Regions from separate parts of the Mesorhizobium sp. M0016 genome, predicted to be linked through region 3. Evidence: predicted binding sites of a transcription regulator. Region 3 holds the regulator's gene; each other region holds the start of a gene.

Region 1 (5,516 bases), on a different contig from region 3:
GGCGCAATTTTCGAAGGCAATGCGCACGCCCTTGTCGGCGGCGCGTTTGGCCAGCGGCCCCCAGACCTCACGGAAGCGCGGCAGGCTGTCGGTCAGCTTCTTGCCGCGCAGGCGGCCGGTGAAGCCGCTGACCGTCGAGGCGCCGAACAGATGCGCATTGTCGATCACCGTTTCCCAGGCCGCGAGCACGCCGCGATCGACCTCGCCATCCTCCAGCGGATTGCCGAACACACCGATCGACGACACGACGACATCGGCATCGCCGATCGCCTCGCGGATCTCGCCGGCGAGCCGCGGCAAATCCTTGCCGCCCAGCGTCTGCCAGAAGAAGGGCTGGATGCTCTCGAAGCCGAGCGGCAGAATCTCTTTGATGTAGGCGGCCGGGTCTTCGAGATTGGCCCGCACCATGGTGCCGATCCGGATGTCGAGAAGCGGGTTTGGCATCATGATGCTTCCTGTGTGATTGCGACGCGCCGTCCGGTCTCGGCGCTTTCGATGGCGCCAAAAACCATGGCCAGGCTTTTGATGTTGTCGCTGCCACGGGTTTCCGGCTCGCTGCCGGTCTCGATGGCGTGGATGAAATCCTTGATGATGCCGAGATGACCGCCGACGCGGTCGGCGGAATCGAGCGGCGGTACTGTGATGGGCTGGGTCAGGTCGAACAGGCCGTCGCGGACCGACAACACAACCTCGGCCTTCAGTCCGTCCTCGCCGTCCCAGACCAGGCTGCCGTGCTCGGCGACGATGCGCCACGTGCTCTCCCAGCTGGTGCGGAAGCCCGCCGCGCACCAAGAGCCTGCATAGGTGAACACCTTGCCGCCGCCGAGATCGAAGATAGCGCTGGCCGACGATCCCTGCCGGTACCAGGAATTCGCCGGCTCCCATTCCTGGCAAAAGACGCCGGCGGGATCGCCGCCGACCATGTAGCGGGCGGCGTCGAAAGTATGGATCGCCATGTCGAGCAAAAGCACATGCGCCATCTCCTCGCGGAAGCCGCCGAAATGCGGCGCGACGAAGAAATCGGCATGGATGCTGGTTGGCTTGCCGATGGCGCCGGAGTCGAGAAAGCGCCTGATGCGCCGGACATTGGCGACGTAGCGGCGGTTCTGCACGACCGCATGGATACGCCCCGCGTTACGTGCCGCATCGACGATGGCGCGGGCATTTTCCGGAGTATCGGCCAGCGGCTTTTCCGTCAGCAGATGGCAATTATGGGCAAAGGCGGCAAAGGCGACATCACGCCGGGCGGCTGGAACCACGACATCGAACACCGCGTCGGGCCTGGTCTGGTCGAGCACCGCGTCGAGGCTGGTGCCGATTACCGCGCCGTCGAGCCCGTATTCGTGCGCCCTCGCCTTCGCCCGTTCGGCGTCGAGATCGACAAGGCCGACAATGGCCAGCCCGTCGATCTGCCTCGCGGCATCGAGCCAGGCCTTGCTCATCGCACCACAGCCGACGAGGACGGCATTCATCATCCGGCATTCCTCCCGTCCGGTCCCTCCAGACCGAATGTCACGGCATTTCCGGCATCACCGTAAACGTTTCTCCGTAAACGTTTACGAGAACACACCCGACGGCGTAGAATGTCAATCGGCTGTCAGCGAAAATCATCCCGAAGCCTTGGCCTGGGCGGCAGCCGGTGCTAGCCAAGACAGGGGGAGAACTGTCCTTGGCGTCCAGTATCCATGACCTAGCGCGTCACCTGAACATTTCGATCGGCACCGTGTCGCGGGCGTTGAACGGCCGCGCCGACGTCAATGCCGACACCCGCCAGCGCGTGCTCGCCGCCGCCAAGCAATTGAACTATTCGCCCAACCAGTCCGGCCGCAGCCTGCGGCAAGGCACCACCCATTCGATCGCCTTCATGCTGCAGCCGCATCCGGGCGACCAGCAATATGGCGAACCGTTCTTCATCCCGTTCCTGATCGGTCTGCAGGGCCGGCTGGCCGAGGATGACCTGGATCTGATGGTCGTCATGGGCGAGCCCGGCCAATATCAGCAGGAGAGGCTGCGCCGCGTGGTTGAGACGCGCCGGGCCGACGCGGTCGTGTTGGCCAATACACGGCGGGAAGACGATCGGATCGACTATCTCAGCAAGGCCGGCTTTCCCTTCGCCACGCTTGGCCGAAGTCAATCCGGCGACGACACCTATCCTTCGCTCGATATAGATTTCGAGAGGGCGGGTGATGAAGCCGTCGACCGGCTGGTCGCGCGCGGCCACCGCCGCATTGCCGCCATCCGCCCTTCGCTTGATCTCAACTTCGGCTACCTGTTCCTCGACGGCTACCGCAAGGCGCTGGAGCGGCATGGCATCGAAGTCGACCCCGGCCTGATCGCCGACGGCTTCATCAACGAGGCCGGAGGCTACCAGGTGACGCCGCGCGTGATGCTCTCCAAGGACCGGCCCACAGCCATCATCTTCAACAATGACGCAATGGCGCTCGGCGGCTGCAAGGCACTGGCCGAGATGGGCATCAGGCCCGGCCACGACATCGCGGTGATCGTCATCGTCGACACGCCGCTCTGCCGCTACTTTTCACCGGCGCTGACCGCCTTCCGTCCGTCGCTGGAGCCGATGGGCCGGCGGCTGGCCGAAATGCTGCTGGCCTCGCTTCCCGCCTTTGCCGGCCCGGAAGGTCCGCGCATCATCCGCGAAGTCTGGCCGCTGGAGCTGATCGCGCGCGACAGCGATTGATAGTGCGTCTCTCCCTTCTCCCACAAGGGAGAAGGAAGAGGCCCGCTCTGTCACGCAAGTATCATGTTCGCGTCCTAGACCGCTTTGCGAGAGGGCGACATCGTCGATGCGATGCGGTGGCCCCTTTGCGCCGCTCAAGGCTTGTCACAAAGAGGATCTCCATGAAAATCTCGCACCGAACCGTGTCGCTCGGCGCCGCGCTGGCGCTGTTTACCGCCCTGACCCCTGCCCTTGCCGACAGCACAGCCACCGTTGGTGGCTTCGTCAACAAGGGCCTGGTCGGCGTCGGCCGCATCCCGGCCGATCAGAAGGACAAGTTCGGCGAGACCTTCGGCTCCGGCTCCGGCATGTCCATCGACGCCGCAAGCTGGACCCGTGGCGCGGACGGCTACAAGGGCTCGCTCTGGTTGCTGCCGGACCGTGGCTACAATGTCGTCGGCACCACCGATTACCGGCCGCGCCTCAACACTATTCGCATCGAGTTCACGCCGGTAGCACTAGGCGCCACGCCCACCTCCGGCCAGGAACAGACAGGCGTCAAGGCGACGCTTGCCGATTCCCTGCTCCTCACCGACGACAAGGGCGCTGACGCCACCGGCCTCGATCCGCTCAACGGCGTGCGCGCGGCCAATGGCGACCTGCCGATCCTGCCCGAGGCCAATGGCAAGCTGGCGCTCGACAATGAGGCGATCGCGCGGCTGCCCGACGGCACCATGTTCATCTCTGACGAATACGGCCCCAACATCTACCGCTTCTCGGCCGACGGCCATCTGTTGTCGGCAACGCAGCCGCCCGCCGCTTTGGTGCCGATGCGCAAGGGCGCGCCGAACTTCGCCTCCGACAATCCGGGCCCCGGTGCAGCCGAACCCGATCCGAAGGATCCCGAAACCGGCCGCCAGAACAATCAAGGCCTCGAAGGCATGGCGCTGACGCCGGACGGCAAGTCGCTGATCACTGTGCTGCAGTCGGCGCCCCGCCAGGATGGCGGCGATTCGCCCGCGACGCGCCAGAACACCCGCGCGCTGGTCTACGACGCCTCCGACCCGGCCCATCTCAAGCTGGTGCATGAATATGCCGTGCCGCTGCCGGTGTTCAAGGACGCCAAGGACAAGACCAAGGTCGCCGCGCAGAGCGAAATCGTGGCGCTGTCCGACAAGACCTTCCTGATGCTGGCGCGCGACAGCGGAAACGGCCAGGGGGTGAAGGGCGATACTTCGCTGCTGCGCCAGATTTTCGTCGTCGACGTCTCTGGCGCCACCGACATTGCCGGCGGCGCCTTCGATGCCGCCGACAAGCCGCTGGCGCCCAAGGGCGTGCTCGACCCCTCGGTGACGCCGGCCAAGCTGACGCCGTTCATCGACATCAACGACAACAAGGAACTCGGCCGTTTCGGCCTGCATGACGGCAAGCCCAACGACAAGAACAATCTGTCGGAGAAGTGGGAAGCGATGTCGGTGGTCAGCGTGCTCGATCCGGCGCTGCCCGACGACTATTTCCTGTTCGTCGGCAACGATAACGACTTTCTCACCCAGGACGGTTTTCAGGTCGGCGCGCCCTACAAGGCCGAAGACGGCGCCGATGTCGATACCATGTTCCTGGTCTATCAGGTCATGCTTCCGGGCCTCGCCAAGAAGTAGCCATATACGGAAAGGCGGACGCGCCCGGCGTGTCCGCCTCTAGCCGTTTGTCGGCGATCAGCGATGCCGTGAAGGCACCTATTTCAAAATCTCCGCATCCCTTGGCACGCCGGCATCGATCGGCTCGGCGGTCCGGCTCGACACAGCCATGATCTTGCCTGCGGCCGACAGGTTCGGGCGCACATTAGACCTGGGCTACGCCGTTGACCCGGCTGTAGAGGTCGATGATGTCCTGGTTCATGAAGCGCACGCAGCCCGACGACGCGTTCTTGCCGATGGAATCCCATTCCGGCGTGCCGTGCAGCCGGTACATCGTGTCCTTGCCGTCGCGGAACAGATAGAGCGCACGCGCGCCGAGCGGGCTCTGCGGTCCCGGCGGCATGCCGTCCTTATATTTCGCCAGTTCCGGCCGGCGCTGGATCATTTCGGGCGGCGGCGTCCACACCGGCCATTTCTTGCGCGCCTGGATCACGGCGCTGCCGGTCCAGCCAAACCCGGCCTTGCCGAGGCTGACGCCATAGCGCATTGCCTTGCCGCCGTCGCGCACCAGATAGAGAAAATGCTCGGATGTATCGACGACGATCGTGCCGGGTTTTTCGCCGGTCGGATCGTCCACGATCTGGCGCACGAACTTCGGATCGAGCTTGGCCACGAGGATTGCCGGCAATGAAAAGCCCTCATCGACGCGCGCCGAATACATGGTGGCGGCATCGCCCAGAGCCGGTTCGGGCGCCGGGGCGGGCGTTGGCGGCGCCACCACGTCGGTCGTGGTGCAGGCTGAAAGCGCCATGGAAGCGGCACCCAAAGCGCATACCCCAAGAAAAGCGCGCCGGTTCAGGCGCTCGGAAAAAAGCGGATTCTCGGACATGATCCCCCCAGCCTATTCATCATATCCAACAGGATATGCGACCCCACGCGGCGACGACCCATATCCCATTCCGGATGTTTTGAGAACTGATTAGCGTGAAGCCGCCAGGTGGCATGTTCCAATGCCGCATCGACCTTGTCCGTCAAATCGGCGATCATCGCCGGGCGGACTTTGAGATGAACCTTCGCCGAACAGCCCATGGACGAAAAAATACCCCCGCGCCGGCGCACCGGCGATCTCACCAGCGGCCCAATCCCTCGCACGCTGCTGTTGTTCGCGCTTCCGGTGCTCGGTTCCAATGTGCTGCAGTCGCTCA
Region 2 (5,516 bases), on a different contig from region 3:
ATTGCCGCCGTCGCGGCATCCTTGACCGCGCCTTGCGCATTGGCCTCGACCGCGGTGAGCAGCGAGACCGCGTCGCGGTCGCCGCGCGCGCCGATCAGGGCAATGGCGGCAAGCTTGTCGGCCTCCGGCTTATCGGAGACCAGCACCGATGCCGCGCGCGCCTGTTCGAACAATGCCTTGACCTTGGCGTCGGTCTCGGCGGCGATGGCTGCATCGAGCGGCTCGATATTGGCGGCATCGGGGGTCTTGAACATGGTGTCGGCGGCGGCGATGCGGACAGAAGGATCTTTCGCGCGCAACGTCAGCGTTCCCAGCGCATCTCGGATGACACGGCGCAGCGTGTTGTTGACCTTGATCTTGGTGATGTCGGCCTTGGCGGCGTCGCCGGCTTTCTCGCCGCTCAGCGGGTCGAGCAGCGTGACGCTGTCGGCGGCCTCACTGCCGACGAAGACGGCTGAATCGGCTTTACGAATGTAGAGATTGCCTTCGGCGAGGGCTGCAAGCGGCCGTTCAACCAGCGGATCGCCGGTGGCGGCAAGTTCGCGCACAACAGCCTCAGTGGCGGCAAAGCCCGTGCCCGTGGCGAATTTGGCGACGATGGCGCGCAGATCGGCTTCGGCTGCGTTCGACGGCAATAGGCTTGCCACCAGGAACACCAGCATGAGGCCGAGAGTGCGCAACAGGATCATCCGTTCAGATACTCTTCTGTGGGGAAATTCCGCGTCCGGGCGGGCTGAAGCGCCCGGACGCTTGGCGGTACCGATCGTGGACGCGTCCACGATCGGTCAGTCCCGGGAGGGATCAGTTCGTGCCCTTGCCGCCGCATTTGCCGGTGGCAACGTTGAAGTTGCCGCAGGACAGAGGCGCGCGCCAATCCGAAATCAGGTCCTTGGAATCGGGCAGATAGTCGGACCATTCGTCGCCCATCACGAGGCCGGGCGTCTGCGACACGGTCTCGAACTGGCCGTCGGCCTGGATCTCGCCGATCAGCACCGGCTTGGTGATGTGATGGTTCGGCATCATGGTCGAATAGCCGCCGGTGAGGTTCGGCACGGACACGCCGACCATGGCGTCGATGACCTTGTCGGGATCGGTGGTGCCAGCCTTTTCGACCGCCTTCACCCACATGTTGAAGCCGATATAGTGAGCTTCCATCGGGTCGTTGGTGGTGCGCTTGTCATTCTTGATGAACTTGTGCCAGTCGGCGATGAACTTCTTGTTTTCGGGTGTGTCGACGCTCTCGAAATAGTTCCAGGCAGCGAGATGGCCGACCAGCGGCGCGGTATCGAGACCGGCCAGTTCTTCCTCACCGACCGAAAAGGCCATGACCGGGATGTCCTCGGCCTTGATGCCCTGGTTGCCGAGTTCCTTGTAGAACGGAACGTTGGCGTCGCCATTGACGGTCGAGACGACGGCGGTCTTCTTCCCGGCCGAGCCGAATTTCTTGATTGCGGAGACTTCGGTCTGCCAGTCGGAGAAGCCGAACGGCGTGTAGTTGACCATGATGTCTTCGGCGGCGACGCCCTTGGCCTTCAGATAGGCCTCGAGGATTTTGTTGGTGGTGCGGGGATAGACGTAGTCGGTGCCTTCCAGCACCCAGCGCTTCACCGAGCCACCGTCCTCGCTCATGAGATAGTCGACAGCGGGAATCGCCTGCTGGTTCGGGGCGGCGCCGGTGTAGAACACGTTGCGCTCGCTTTCCTCGCCCTCATACTGGACGGGGTAGAACAGGATGTTGTCGAGTTCCGAGAACACCGGCAGCACCGATTTGCGCGACACCGAGGTCCAGCAGCCGAACACGGCGGCGACCTTGTCCTTGGAGATCAGCTCGCGCGCCTTCTCGGCGAAGAGCGGCCAATTGGAGGCCGGATCGACAACGACCGCCTCAAGCTTCTTGCCGAGCAGGCCGCCCTTGGCGTTCTGCTCTTCGATGAGCATCAGCATGGCGTCTTTCAGCGTCGTCTCCGAAATCGCCATGGTCCCCGACAGCGAATGCAGAATGCCGACCTTGATCGTGTCTTCGGCGGCCTTGGCCGGAGACGACATCGACAGGCCGGCGGCGACCACGCCGGCCGAAAACATTTTTGTTATTGTGGAGAAATTACCCCTCATACCGAAGACTCCCAAGCTGTTTGATTGCACCGCGATAATGCAATGCAACTGCCGTGCCAAACGCAAAGGCGCCGCTCACAAGAATGGAATAGCCGAGCGTTATCAGCCGGTTGGTATATTAGCCTGAAGAAAACAATGGCAGCCAGTGAAAATTGATTGAGCTAAATTTGCGCAGCGCACACGACTTTTGCCTAATTTTCGCCCAAATAGGACAAATGCCTAGTTTTTGATCTCCGGCCGTGGATTCCGGGCGAACAATGTTGCGGCACCGCGCAAAAATAGGGCAAGCTCGCCATTCAAAAGAGAGACGTCATGGCATCTCGCATCTCACGGATTTCCGGCATCCTGCTGCTGATGGCAACGAGCGGCGGCGCGCGCGCCGATTTCAGCGAGGGCAAACTTCCTGACGGCACCTATCGTTGCGAGGTCTATTTGCTCGGCGCCTTCCTCAACCTCGGCGACATCACTATCAAGGGCAATGTCTATACCGGCCCGGTGACGTTCGGAACGGCGCTGCAAGGCTACAATTATCAGATGAACGCCAATGGCGAGATCACCTGGCTCGGGCCGCTGGGCGGCTATACCACCGGTGGCAACTCCGTCTCCATGACACAGGCAACACTGGACGGCGAGACCGCCCCGTCATTCGACATCATTCTGAAGCAGCCCGACGGCGCCTTCACCGCCTCGACCTGCACCAAGGGCTGAGCGATGCGTAGTGCCGCGCCCAGTTGCGGCAAAACCTTCCTCTTATGTCATGTGAATGTTGCCTAAGCAGACTAGGGCAACGGTGCGCCGTAACATCCACCCTGAGAGGCAGACACCATGGCCAATACACCGTCTTCATCCTCCCCCGTCATCCGCGAAATCATTGCCGAGCGCGTCTCGCGCCGGTCTCTTTTGAAAGGCAGCCTCGCCTCCGGCGCGCTGATTGCCGGCGGCAGCTTTGTCGGCTCCTTGTTTGCCGGCGAAACGCATGCCGCCGCAGCGCAGTCGACGCTCGGCTTTCCCGAGCTGAAGCGGGTCTACGACAAGACCCATGCCGCCGCCGAAGGCTATGAGACGACCATCGTCGCGCGCTGGGGCGACCCGCTTGCAGCTGGCCTCGCCGAATTCGACGGCAACAAGGTCGCGGCGGAGGAACAGGAAAAGCGCTTCGGCTACAATTGCGACTACATCGCCTTCATGCCGCTGCCGAAGGGCACGGTGAATTCTGATCATGGCCTGCTCTGCGTCAACAACGAATACATCTCGCCCAATGTGATGTTTCCGGGGATGACCGAGGGCGATGCCGGCAAGACGATGACCAAGGAACAGGTCGATCTCGGCATGGCCGCGATGGGCCATTCGATCGTCGAGGTGCAATTGAAGGACGGCAAGTGGGAAACCGTAGCCGACAGTCCGCTGAACCGCCGCATCACCGCCAACACCGAAATGACCGTTTCCGGACCGGTTGCCGGCCATGCGCTGATGAAAACCTCGGCCGACGCGACTGGCACCAAAGTGCTCGGCACCAGCTACAACTGCAGCGGCGGTTTCACCCCCTGGGGTACGGTGCTGACCTGCGAGGAAGGCGTGTCCGACATTTTCGGCGGCGACCCGAAAAGGGCGCCGACCGCCGATCTGCTTGACCGTTACGGCTTCGACGGCTCCGACATCTATGGCCGCGGCCGCTTCCATGACCGCTTCAACCTCGACAAGGAACCGAACGAGGCCAACCGCTTCGACTGGGTGGTCGAGATCGACCCTTACGATCCTCAGTCCAAGCCGGTGAAGCGCACGGCACTTGGCCGCATGTCGCATGAGGCCTCGACCGTGGTCCTCAACAAGGACGGCCGCGTTGTCGTCTATATGGGCGACGACGACTATTTCGAATATATGTACCGCTTCGTCTCGGCCAAGGCCTATGACATGGCCAACCCGGCCTCCGGCGCCGATCTGCTCGACGATGGCGTGCTGTCGGTCGCCCGCTTCGATGCCGATGGCTCGATGACGTGGCTGCCGTTGGTGCACGGCCAGGGCAAGCTTACCGTCGAGAACGGTTTTGCCGACCAGGCCGAGGTGCTGTTGAAGACGCGGTTTGCGGCAGATGCGCTCGGCGCCACGCCGATGGACCGGCCCGAGGACATCGAGACCAATCCGGTGACCGGCCGCGTCTATGCGGTGATGACCAAGAACAAGAAGCGCGACCAGTCAAAGGTCAATCCGGCCAACACGCGGCCGGAAAATCTCTGGGGCCATATTGTCGAACTGATCCCGCCCGGCGGCCGCGGCGCGGATGCCGACCACACGGCGGAAAAGTATGCCTGGGACCTGTTCGTGCTCTGCGGCAATCCGAAAGATGCCAAGGTCGGCGCCACTTTTCATCCGGATACGTCGGACAATGGCTGGTTCGTCTGCCCCGACAACATCACCTTCGACCCGGCGGGGCGGCTGTGGGTGGCGACGGACGGCGCCAATGATTTCGACCTGCCGGACGGCGTCTATGGCGTCGACACCGAAGGTGCGGCGCGCGGCCTGCCGAAGCTGCTGTTCACTTGCCCGCATGGAGCGGAAGCGACCGGCCCATGCTTCACGCCGGACGGCACGACGCTGTTCCTATCGGTGCAGCACCCGGCTGAGGACGCCGAGTCGCTCGACAAGGTGCAGACGCTATGGCCCGATTTCAAAGACGGCCAGTTGCCGCGACCTTCCGTCGTCGCCATCCGCCGCAAGGACGGACAGCCGGTCGGCGCATAGTGAGTCCTAGGAAAAAAGGGCGGAACGCGCCATGCGCGTTCCGCGTAGCGATCCCGGAGGACGGCTCAGATCGTCTTGGCCGACATTTGCGAAGCGATGTATTCGGCCTGGCGGATAGCCAGCGACACGATCGTCAGCGTCGGATTTTCAGCCGCACCGGTGGTGAACTGGCTGCCGTCCGACACGAACAGGTTTTTGATGTCGTGCGCTTGGCCGTGCTTGTTGACGACGCCGTCTTCCGCCTTTTCGCTCATCCGGTTTGTGCCGAGATTGTGGGTTGAGGGATAGGGCGGCGTCGGGAAGGAGCGCGTCGCGCCGACCGCATCGTAAAGCGCTGTGGCCTGCTTGTAGGCATGGTTGCGCATCGCCGTGTCGTTGGGATGATCATCGAAATGCACGTCGGCGATCGGCATACCGTGCGCGTCCTTCTCGTCCTTGTGCAGCGTGACGCGGTTTTCCGCGCGCGGCATGTCCTCGCCGACGATCCACAGGCCAGCCATGTGATCATAGTGGTCGAGCGCGGTGGTGAAGGAACGGCCCCAGCCGCCGGGATTGAGGAAGGCGGCCATGAAGGGCAAGCCGAGCGACAGCGTCTCGAATTCATAGCCGCCGACAAAGCCGCGTGAGGGATCGTGCCGCGCCTCGTCGCGGATAATGCCGGCCAT
Region 3 (5,516 bases):
CTGGATGAACAAGCTTAAAGCCGACGGCGTGATGGCCGAGCATTTCAACACCGGCCTGTTCAGCTATGGCGCCTCCAGCCGGCCCGAGACGTCGGGCATGGGCGTGGCCATCATCGGTTCGTTCTACATGATGGTGATCGTGCTGTTGCTGGCGCTGCCGATCGGCGTCGCCGCCTCCATCTATCTGGAGGAGTTCGCCAAGAAGAACCGCTTTACGGACCTGATCGAAGTCAACATCAACAATCTCGCGGCGGTGCCGTCGATCGTCTTCGGTCTGCTTGGCCTTGCCGTGTTCATCAACTTCCTCGGCATGCCGCGCTCGGCTTCCTTCGTCGGCGGCCTGGTGCTGACCTTGATGACATTGCCGACCATAATCATCGCCACGCGCGCCGCCCTTGCCGCGGTGCCGCCGTCGATCCGCTCGGCGGCCCTAGGTCTCGGCGCCTCCAAGATGCAGATGGTGTTCCATCACATCCTGCCGCTTGCCGCCCCAGGCATCCTTACCGGCACCATCATCGGCCTGGCGCGTGCGCTCGGCGAGACAGCACCGCTGCTCTTGATCGGCATGGTCGCTTTCGTCGCCGATTATCCGACGACGCCTTTCGATCCGGCGACCGCGCTGCCGGTTCAGATCTATATGTGGGCAAACGAGGCTGAGCGCGCTTTTGTCGAGCGCATGTCCGGCGCCATCATCATCCTGCTCGTCTTCCTCATGGCCATGAACATCACCGCGATCGTGCTCCGGCGCCGGTTCGAGCGGCGCTGGTAGAAAAAAGGCAATTTGGTATGAACATCATGACCGAACAGTCCCTTGAGAATGCAGTGGGCGACAAAATGAACGCCAAGTCGAACGAAGTCATCAAGATGCGCGGCGACAAGGTCGGCGTGTTCTATGGCGAGAAGCAGGCGTTGTTCGACGTCAATCTCGACGTCCGCCAGAACCAGGTGACGGCGCTGATCGGCCCGTCCGGCTGCGGCAAGTCGACCTTCCTGCGCTGCCTCAACCGCATGAACGACACCATCGATTCGGCGCGGGTGACCGGCAAGATCACGCTCGATGAAGACGACATCTACGACAAGAACATCGATGTCGTCGAACTGCGCGCCCGCGTCGGCATGGTGTTCCAGAAACCCAACCCGTTCCCGAAGTCGATCTACGAGAACGTCGCCTACGGCCCGCGCATCCATGGGCTGGCCAAGCGCAAGTCCGACATGGACCAGATCGTCGAGCAGAGCCTGAAGAAGGCGGCGATCTGGAACGAGGTCAAGGACCGCCTGCAGGAGCCCGGCACCGGCCTGTCCGGCGGCCAGCAGCAGCGCCTGTGCATCGCGCGCGCCATCGCCGTGTCGCCGGAGGTGATCCTGATGGACGAGCCCTGCTCGGCGCTCGATCCGATCGCCACCGCCCGTGTCGAGGAGCTGATCGACGAACTGCGCCAGAACTACACGATCGTCATCGTCACCCACTCGATGCAGCAGGCGGCGCGCGTGTCGCAGCGCACGGCGATGTTCCATCTCGGCTATCTCGTCGAGGAGGGCGCCACCGACAAGATGTTCACCAACCCCGACGACAAGCGCACCCAGGACTACATTACCGGCCGCTTCGGCTGAGCCGTCCGGCGGGTGAATTTTCAGGCACGAGGACCAAGATCATGGGTGAACATACCGTCGCCTCCTTCGATGAAGAGCTCGGGCAGATCAGCAAGCTGATCCGCGACATGGGCGATCTGGCAGGCTCGATGGTCAGCGGCTCGACCAGGGCGCTGCTCAATTCGGACAATGCGCTGGCACAGCGTGTCGTTTCCGACGACGCCATCATGGATGCGCGCCAGCGCGAACTGGACGACCGCGCCATCACGCTGATCGCCAAGCGCCAGCCGATGGCCAACGATCTGCGCGCCGTGGTCGGCTCGATCCGCATGGCCGGCGACCTCGAGCGCATCGGCGATCTCGCCAAGAACATCGCCAAACGCGTCGGCACCGTGGGCTTGAGCGTCACGCCGCGCGACCTCTCGCACTCCATCGATGCCATGGCGCAGCTGGTGCTGATCCAGGTGCAAGGCGTCGTCGAGGAATATGCCGCCACCGATGCGGCAGCTCTTGCAAAACTCAGGAATGACGACGAGCGCATCGACGTCAAATACACGTCCGTGTTTCGTGAGCTCTTGACCTACATGATGGAAGACCCTCGCAACATCACCGCCTGCACGCATCTCTTGTTCTGCGCCAAGAATCTTGAGCGCATCGGCGATCATGTCACCAACATCGCCGAAAATGCGTATTATGTGCTGACCGGCCAGCAATTGCCCGCCAATCGTCCGAAGCAGGACGAGACGGCGATGGCCACGCCGGCCTGATGAGGGTGAACTGCCTATGATCGCGCCACGCATCATGGTCGTGGAGGACGAGGAGCCGCTAGGCGTGCTCCTCCGCTACAACCTCGAATCCGAAGGCTATCACGTCGAGGTGGTGACACGCGGCGACGAGGCCGAGATCCGCCTGCAGGAAAACGTGCCCGATCTCCTGGTGCTCGACTGGATGGTGCCCGCTGTTTCCGGCATCGAGCTCTGCCGGCGGCTTAGAGTGCGGCCCGAAACCGAGCGGCTGCCGATCATCATGCTGACCGCGCGCGGTGAGGAAAGCGATCGCGTGCGCGGCCTGTCCACCGGTGCCGACGACTATCTGGTCAAGCCATTCTCGACGCCGGAGTTCATGGCGCGCGTGAAGGCGCTGCTGCGCCGGGCCAAGCCGGAAGTGCTGTCCAGCGTGCTCAAGGTCGGCGACATCGTGCTCGACCGCGAGTCGCACCGTGTCTACCGCAAGAAGAGCGAGATCAGGCTCGGACCGACCGAGTTCCGGCTGCTCGAATTCATGATGCGCCATCCCGGCCGCGTGTTCTCGCGCAGCCAGCTGCTCGACAATGTCTGGGGCGAGACGATCTACATCGACGAGCGAACCGTCGACGTCCATGTCGGGCGCTTACGCAAAGCGGTCAACAACGGCCGCATGCCGGATGTCATCCGTACCATTCGCGGCGCCGGCTACGCGATCAGGGAAGACTAGGATGCTGCGCGTCGCGCCGTTGCCGGCCATTCAGGCGACATGCTTGCCGGATTTGGCCTGAATGCCCGGCGCGAAAATCTCCTGATCGACGAAGCCGAGCGCGCGCATGGCACAGCCTTCGCGGATCAGCGGCAGCTCGTTGGGCTCGGTGTCGAAGGAGATCGATTTCGAGTGCTGGCCGCCGGCGGTCTGGGCGATCGCTTCGCGCAATGCCGGCTCGATCAGGTCGAAGGCGGCGGCGCTGACGCCAACCATGGCGACAGGCGCCGGGTCGATCAGCGCAAACAGGCTGCCGAGGCCGAAGCCGAGCGCCTCACCGGCCTTGCGATAGGCTTCGCGCTCCGGGCCATCGGTTTCGCGGGCGCGCGCGGCGAGTGCGCGCATATCAGCGTCGCCGATATCGACCGGCTCGGCATCTTCGCTCATCATTTTGGCGCTGCGCCAGATGGCGTAGTTTCCGGCATAGGCCTCGACGCAGCCGCGCCGCCCGCAGCGGCAGAGCGCGCCGCCCGGACGGTGGATCATGTGGCCGAACTCGCCGCCGGAGGAATGGGTGCCGGTGAACAGTTCGCCTTTCAGCACCAGCCCCATGCCGATGCCGTGCGACAAGAGGATCGCGATGAAATTGTCGCGGTAGCGCTCGGGCTGGCGCCATTGCAGGGCCACCGCCATCATATTGCAGTCGTTCTCCATGGTGGCAGGAATGCCGAATTCCGCTTCCAACATGTCGGCGAAGGCAATGTCGGTCAGTGGCGTGATTGGCGACCACAGCATGGCCCGCGCCTGCGAATCGGTGATGCCCTGGATGCCCATGGCAATGCGGGCGATGCTCTGGACATCGAGGTCCGGGTCCGCGAGACGCCGCCCGACGATTGCTACGCATTCGCCGATCAGCTCGTCGCGCGGCATGGTCAGCGTGTCGAGCCGGCGCTGTTCTTCCGCGACCACCTGGCCGGCATAGTCGATGACGGTGACGGAGAGGAAGTTCAGCGACAGCACCACGGTCATGACCGCCGCCGCTTCCGGGTTGAGGCCAAGGCCGACCTGCGGCCGGCCGCGTTTCAGCGAGCCGGTCTCGCCAGGCTTGCCTTCAATCAGGATGCCTTCTTGAATTAGATCAGACGAGATTGCCGATATCGTCGAATGGCTGAGGCCGGTGGTCGCCGCAATCTCGGTCCGCGACGGCTGGCCGGCCCGGCGCACGGCCGAAATCACCATCGCACGGTTGCGACGGCGCAGATCGTCGTGGCGGATCCCAACCGACATTTGTTTTCCTCCCGGCCTCCTCGCGCCTCATGATAGTGAAGGCGTTCGACGGCACCAGCCAAATATTGGCAGACGCCGGCAGCCCTGTCATTGTTTATTGCGGAGCTCGAAAAAATTCGGCAACGCCATCAGAATCCATCATAATCGATGTTGACAGTGCCTTATCATTGAACCAGTATTTTTTCGAGGCTCGAAAAAATGGAGCCTCTTTGTGCAGGCCTTCGGGCCGGTTTTGTCGCGCCGTGGGCGGCGCAGGGAGGGTTATAATGAACAGATTTGCAGCCGCCATGCTGGCGGGTGTCGCCATGTCGCTGGCGCTGATGTCGGTCGCGCAGGCGAAGGACAAGGTCATCGGCGTGTCGTGGTCGAACTTCCAGGAAGAGCGCTGGAAGACCGACGAGGCGGCGATGAAAACGGCGATCGAAGCCGCCGGCGACAAGTACATTTCGGCCGACGCGCAGTCCAATCCCGGCAAGCAGCTGACCGACGTCGAAAGCCTGATCTCGCAGGGCGCCAACTCGCTGATCATCCTGGCGCAGGACGCCTCGGCCATCGGCCCGGCGGTGCAGAAGGCGCTGGACGAAGGCATTCCGGTCGTCGGCTATGATCGCCTGATCGAGAACAAGGACGTCTTCTACCTGACCTTCGACAACAAGGAAGTCGGCCGCATGCAGGCCCGCGAAGTGTTCAAGGCGAAGCCCGAAGGCAACTATGTCTTCATCAAGGGCTCGGGCTCGGATCCGAATGCCGATTTCCTGTTCTCGGGCTCGATGGAAGTGCTCAAGGAAGCCATCGACTCGGGCAAGATCAAGAATGTCGGCGAGGCCTATACCGATGGCTGGCTGCCGGCCAACGCCCAGAAGAACATGGAACAGTTCCTGACCGCCAATGACAACAAGGTCGATGCCGTGGTTGCGGCCAATGACGGCACCGCCGGCGGCGTTGTCGCCGCGCTGACGGCGCAGGGCCTTGCCGGAACGGTTCCGGTCTCGGGCCAGGACGGCGACCATGCCGCCCTGAACCGCATCGCGCTCGGCACGCAGACGGTGTCGGTGTGGAAAGACGCGCGCGAACTCGGCAAGAACGCCGCCGAGATCGCCTCGCAGCTTGCCGATGGCAAGAAGACGGGCGACATTGCCGGCGCCAAGGACTTCACCACGCCTGGCGGCAACACCGTCAAGTCGCTG

Evidence for each region. The regulator PhoB, encoded in region 3, activates phosphate uptake and scavenging genes when phosphate is short. The targets are predictions, from matches to a motif close to TGTCATNNANCTGTCAT.
Region 1: the regulator PhoB is predicted to act here: its motif matches at 2,744-2,760, upstream of NKJ88_RS27405 (esterase-like activity of phytase family protein).
Region 2: the regulator PhoB is predicted to act here: its motif matches at 2,866-2,882, upstream of NKJ88_RS16805 (PhoX family protein).

Annotation. Positions count from the first base shown of each region.
Region 1 is NZ_JAMYVM010000026.1:5,829-11,344, forward strand. It holds gene NKJ88_RS27390 (sugar phosphate isomerase/epimerase family protein) at 1-444, opposite strand, end outside; gene NKJ88_RS27395 (Gfo/Idh/MocA family protein) at 444-1,475, opposite strand; gene NKJ88_RS27400 (LacI family DNA-binding transcriptional regulator) at 1,670-2,695, shown strand; gene NKJ88_RS27405 (esterase-like activity of phytase family protein) at 2,857-4,332, shown strand; gene NKJ88_RS27410 (L,D-transpeptidase) at 4,517-5,200, opposite strand; gene NKJ88_RS27415 (MATE family efflux transporter) at 5,399-5,516, shown strand, end outside.
Region 2 is NZ_JAMYVM010000010.1:157,843-163,358, reverse strand. It holds gene urtB (urea ABC transporter permease subunit UrtB) at 1-689, opposite strand, end outside; gene urtA (urea ABC transporter substrate-binding protein) at 802-2,112, opposite strand; gene NKJ88_RS16810 (hypothetical protein) at 2,425-2,820, shown strand; gene NKJ88_RS16805 (PhoX family protein) at 2,938-4,851, shown strand; gene NKJ88_RS16800 (GMC family oxidoreductase) at 4,917-5,516, opposite strand, start outside.
Region 3 is NZ_JAMYVM010000015.1:53,187-58,702, reverse strand. It holds gene pstA (phosphate ABC transporter permease PstA) at 1-769, shown strand, start outside; gene pstB (phosphate ABC transporter ATP-binding protein PstB) at 787-1,611, shown strand; gene phoU (phosphate signaling complex protein PhoU) at 1,653-2,357, shown strand; gene phoB (phosphate regulon transcriptional regulator PhoB) at 2,374-3,063, shown strand; gene NKJ88_RS20930 (ROK family protein) at 3,094-4,329, opposite strand; gene xylF (D-xylose ABC transporter substrate-binding protein) at 4,596-5,516, shown strand, end outside.